DNA from 2 places in the Neisseria sp. HMSC065C04 genome. Region 2 is predicted to be linked to the other one. Evidence: predicted binding sites of a transcription regulator. Region 2 holds the regulator's gene; the other holds the start of a gene.
The links. Region 2 encodes sigma-54, which starts transcription at its own class of promoters, with help from an activator protein. Its sites were predicted from a motif close to CTGGCACGCTTCATGCTT; they were not measured.

Region 1 (2,404 bases), on a different contig from region 2:
AGGTAAAGCAGGTTGCTAACGGGGAAAGAGTAAGAGTGTATCTAGTCATGATTGCCTTGGACTTATCTTTAAAATAAGCCATTTATGAGACCTAGACTATCAATAATTGGAGTCTTGAGAATTTTAGAGGGAAGAGGAGGGGTAGCATTTAAGGCAATGACTTGTTTGATACATTTTTATAAGATTACATACTCTTATCTTTAGTGACTGTTAGATATAAAGAGGCCGTCTGAAAATGAATTTCAGACGGCATTTATTTTCGTAATGTGATCATTCAGGCTCTTAATGACCTTGTTTTGGAGAGTTTTGTTCTTTTGCTTTGATTCGTTTTCCGCGTTTGTATTTGGCTTTGTTTTGGGTGTTTTCTTTGCAATGTATTTTTGTGTTTTTCTTAAGGTATATGCTTGGTTTTTATCCGTGTGAGTTATCGCGGCACATGGCGGGCACCATCATCGGATCCAGTGTTCCGCCGCATTGCCAGTTGAGTAACCAAGTCGAATCGTTATTATTTCGATAAGGGGTCAGGGTCAGGACTTTGCCTTTGTTTTGCCCTTTATCGAAAGGAATACTGATTTTGCCTGTATCTGCTTCTACAGTTACGCCACCGTTTTGGATGTATGTACCGCCGATGCGTTTAGCAGTAACGCCGATTGCGCCTTGTTTGCTGACATCCTCTGCATTGGGCAGGCGGTTATTTACCGCTGAAGCGATGCTGATTTCGGTTTTCAGGTCATCGGCAAGGTATAGCGCTTCGGAGGCTTGCGCCCTACCGGTATAGTTTTGGTAAGTGGGTATGGCGATAACAACCAGAATACAGAGGATGGCGATAACTATCATCAGCTCAATCAGGGTAAAACCTTTTTGGGCTTGAAATGGGGTATTCATTTGAGTGTATCGTTTTCTTATTTTTATAAACAAATCCCATAACCGCGTTATGGGATTTGCTTTTATTTAGACTGCAATACCAATATTAGCGGCAGTTAGCAGGAACGTGTTTAGGTTCGCTGTCTTTATATTTACATGTCCAAGTAATTGGAGACTCAGAGTTTGCTTGAGCAGGAGTCAGAGTCAGTACAGGCTGTTTAGTTGCACCTGTATTTTGAGTAGTCACTGTGATTACACCAGAGCCTGGTGTGATAGCAATGCTCTTAACATAGTTAGTACCTTTTGCAGGGAAAGTGTAACCAGTATTGGTGGCAGTAATTGCTTTCAGGCTACCCAAAGCAGAAGCAGTTTCTGCTACAGCCAGTTTTGCTGGTTCAGCCAAGCTCAGGCCTTCAGATACTTTGGCGCGGATAGTGTAGTCTTGGTACGCAGGCAGAGCGATTACGGCCAGAATGCCCAAGATGGCGATGACGATCATCAATTCGATCAGGGTGAAACCTTTTTGGATTGCTTTCATTGATTAAAACTCCAGTTTGAAAGTGTGAATAATTATGTTTAAGTAAAAAGTCCGTAATGTGCTTGGCACTTTGTATTATGAGTAAACCATAAAGTAAGAAGGAATATACAGCTTCCGTCGGGCTTGCTGCTTTGAGGCTTGGGCCTTATCGGACGTGTTGTTTCAAGCAGTCGGCGTGCCAAGTGCGCAAAACTGATTAGAAATTTTATTTTTTATTTTTTATTTGTTGTTTTTATTGGGTTTATTTTTTAATTTTAAAGTTTTGTGAGGTTTTGTTTGAAAGTTTCAGGATTTTAGGGAAATAGGACGGTTGACGTTTTTTGTCAGTTTTGTGTTTTTTGTGACAGGGAAGGGAGATAAGTTTGGTTGTGTGACGTTTTTTGTCAGAAATTAAGCCTGTTCAATAATATGTTAATTGATTTGGATGGGCGGTGTTTTTTTGGATTAATCGGTGAGTTTAATATTCTGTAATTTTATTTTCTTGTTTTTTATAGGTTTTATTTTGTATGCGTATTTTGTTTGAATACGGATAAGGAGAAAATTTGGAAGGAAGGATTTTTAAAGAGGGTTTGGTGTAATAGGTGAATGAAATTTTGTCATTGGAATTATATTCATTTGGTTTATGATTTTAGAATGTAGTTTTGTGTCAGGAGGAAGTTCTGGTTTAGAATTTTAAGGCTTTGGATTTCTTGAGTGTTTGAGAAGGATATATTCAGGATGTTTATATATTTGGATGTGATTAGGGTGAGCAAAAAATGCTCACCCTATGTTTTTAAGATATTCAGACGGCCTTTATGGGGTTAAGACTTCGATCAATGCCTGTTTTAGGGTGTTTTGGGTTTGCGGGTCTTGCAGGGATGGGCTGTAGGTGATGAAGCTGTCCTCAATGCGCTGATCCAAGGTGGTGATTTTGGCGTAGCGCAGACTGATGTTGTGTGCGAAGAAGGTCTCGGCGATGTCAGCGAGGAGATGGGGGCGGTTGACGGCGGTGATGTCTATGGT
Region 2 (2,404 bases):
TTCAGGTTTGACAGTGCTGCGGACATCGCCGCTTTTTTCTTTATGTTTCAAAACAGCGCGGTCAAGTTTGTCCATCAAAACATCAATCGCGGCGTACATATCCTGTTCAATCGCTTCAACGTGCAAATCTTTGCCTGCCAGATGGACATCGGCTTCAGCTTTTTGGCTGACTTTTTCCACCGAGAGCGTGATGGTCACGGAAATGATGTTGTCGGCGTGGCGGCTGATTCGTGCCAACTTGTCGGAAACGTAGTTTTTGATGGCTTCGGTAACATCAAAATTCAGACCGGTGATTTTCAGATTCATGATACAGCTCCTTCGGTTGGTTAGTCCGTCAAAACGGATCGGAATATATCTACTCGGTAAATTTTCGTTTGTGTGCCGGCGGGATGTCTAATGATTCTCTATATTTAGCCACTGTACGTCTGGCGATTTCAATGCCGCGTTGTTTTAATAATTTGACGAGGGCCTCGTCCGAATAAGGTTTGCTGCTGTCTTCACTTTCAATCAGCTGACTCAAGACAGCTTTGATTGCGCCTTGGCTGAACCCTTCGCCCTCATTGTCGGCATTGACTGCCTGTGTGAAGAAATAGCGTAACGCAAACAGGCCGCGCGGGCAAGACAAATATTTCTGATTGGCGGCGCGCGAAATGGTGCTTTCCGCCAAACCCAATTCGGCGGCGGCATCTTTCATCAGCATGGGTGACAGGCCGATTTCGCCGAAGATGAAAAAATCTTCCTGATTTTTGACGATATACTCGGCAAGGCGGAGGACTGTGCTTTTGCGCAGTTCCAAAGAATCAATGCGCTGTTTGGCTTCGCTGATTTTTTCCTTCCACTCCGGCGCGCCCTCTTCCGCCGATTTCATCAGGTCGCAATATTCCTGATTGAGCTGTAGCTTCGGCCAGGCCGCTTCGTTGCTGATGACTTCCCAGCCGTCCTTGCCCTCTCTCACCCAAACGTCAGGCTGAATATAAGGCGTGGGGGTGGCAGAAGCGAAGCCGTAAGCCGGATAAGGATTCAACCCGGCAATCATATCGAGCGCGGCTTCTATGGTTTCACTGTCGGTCTGGGGATAGAGTTTGCGGAAACGCAGAACGTTTTGTTTACGGTTTTTGCCCAAATCTTGAAGCGAACTTTGCACCAAATGCGCGGCCATTTGTCTGGCCGGAGAAGCCGGCAAACGCATCAGCTGCAGCATGAGCGACTCGGTCAAATCAGCCGCCGCCACGCCGGGCGGATCAAAGGTTTGCAATATATCCAGCGCATTTTGCAGGGCTTCTTCGTCCAGCATCCATTCCAACGGCGTGTGGTCGATGATTTCTTCGAGGCTGTCGGTGAGGTAGCCTTGTTCGTCCAAAAAATCAATCAAGACATGAACATAGGCCGCCTCCACTTGCGAGAGCGGATGCTCGCACACTTGGGCATGCAGATAGTGTTTGAAATCCTCTTCTTCGGCGATGTTGCTCCAAATATCTTCGGCATCGTCGCCGCCCAACTGCTGACCGGCACGCGGCATGGTGACGGCACGGTTGAGCCCGCTGTCGGCAAACTCATCGGTTTCCGGACGCTCAAGCAGAGGATTGTCTGACAACCAGTCTTCCACTTCGCGCTCAAGCTCAAGACCCGACATCTGCAAGATGCGCAAAGACTGCTGCAGCCGCTGGTTGAGCTGCTGGGTCTGTTTGAGTTTAAGGACGAGTGAAGACATAATGTTTGATAGTAAATGTGCTTTATGGATTTCAGACGGCCTGTATCTGACGGGCCGTCTGAAAGTATCGGATATATTGTTTATATATTGGATGATTATTTCAATATATTATTCTTTTATCAACCGATAAATGAATTATTCGACAGTAGAGATATTTTCTAATTTAAAATAAACGCAATACGTCGAGTAAAAAACATGGCAACAGGCTTCCCGCGATAGGTAGCGGGTTGAAATTTTGTCTGCAAAACCGCTTTTCGTCCTGCAGCATCTAAACGCGAGTATCCACTGCTCTTTTTTACCCATACAAATACTTTGCCATCTATATTGATAAAGACATTTAATACCACAGTCCCTTCCTCGCCATTCTCTGTAGAAAGCTGTGGATAAGGTGGGGGAGCAACTTGGACAGGTTTCGTCTTTATCTCTTCTTTGAATCCATTTGGCACAGTATAAAAGAATCTGAATTTTTTAAGGCTTTCCAGTGTCTTACAATCCGTTTGTTGGGTTTTCTGATTATAAGTACACTCTTTATAAGGCTCGACTTGTTTTGGCAAACCTACTTCTTGAGCAAGTTTCAACAATTCCAGCGCATCCACTTCCCAATGGAGGCTTTTTCCCAGCTTACCTTCTTTATCCACGATAGCTGTCGCCGTTACGATACCGGTTATCGGCTTGCCATTTTTATCTATCACG

Region 1: the regulator sigma-54 is predicted to act here: its motif matches at 1,567-1,584, upstream of HMPREF3022_RS03935 (pilin).

Annotation. Positions count from the first base shown of each region.
Region 1 covers NZ_KV820406.1:20,792-23,195, forward strand. Annotated here, with positions in the region: gene HMPREF3022_RS03930 (pilin) at 412-885, opposite strand; gene HMPREF3022_RS03935 (pilin) at 971-1,402, opposite strand; gene glnD ([protein-PII] uridylyltransferase) at 2,195-2,404, opposite strand, start outside.
Region 2 covers NZ_KV820422.1:385,477-387,880, reverse strand. Annotated here, with positions in the region: gene raiA (ribosome hibernation-promoting factor, HPF/YfiA family) at 1-306, opposite strand, end outside; gene rpoN (RNA polymerase factor sigma-54) at 356-1,711, opposite strand; gene HMPREF3022_RS10775 (energy transducer TonB) at 1,870-2,404, opposite strand, start outside.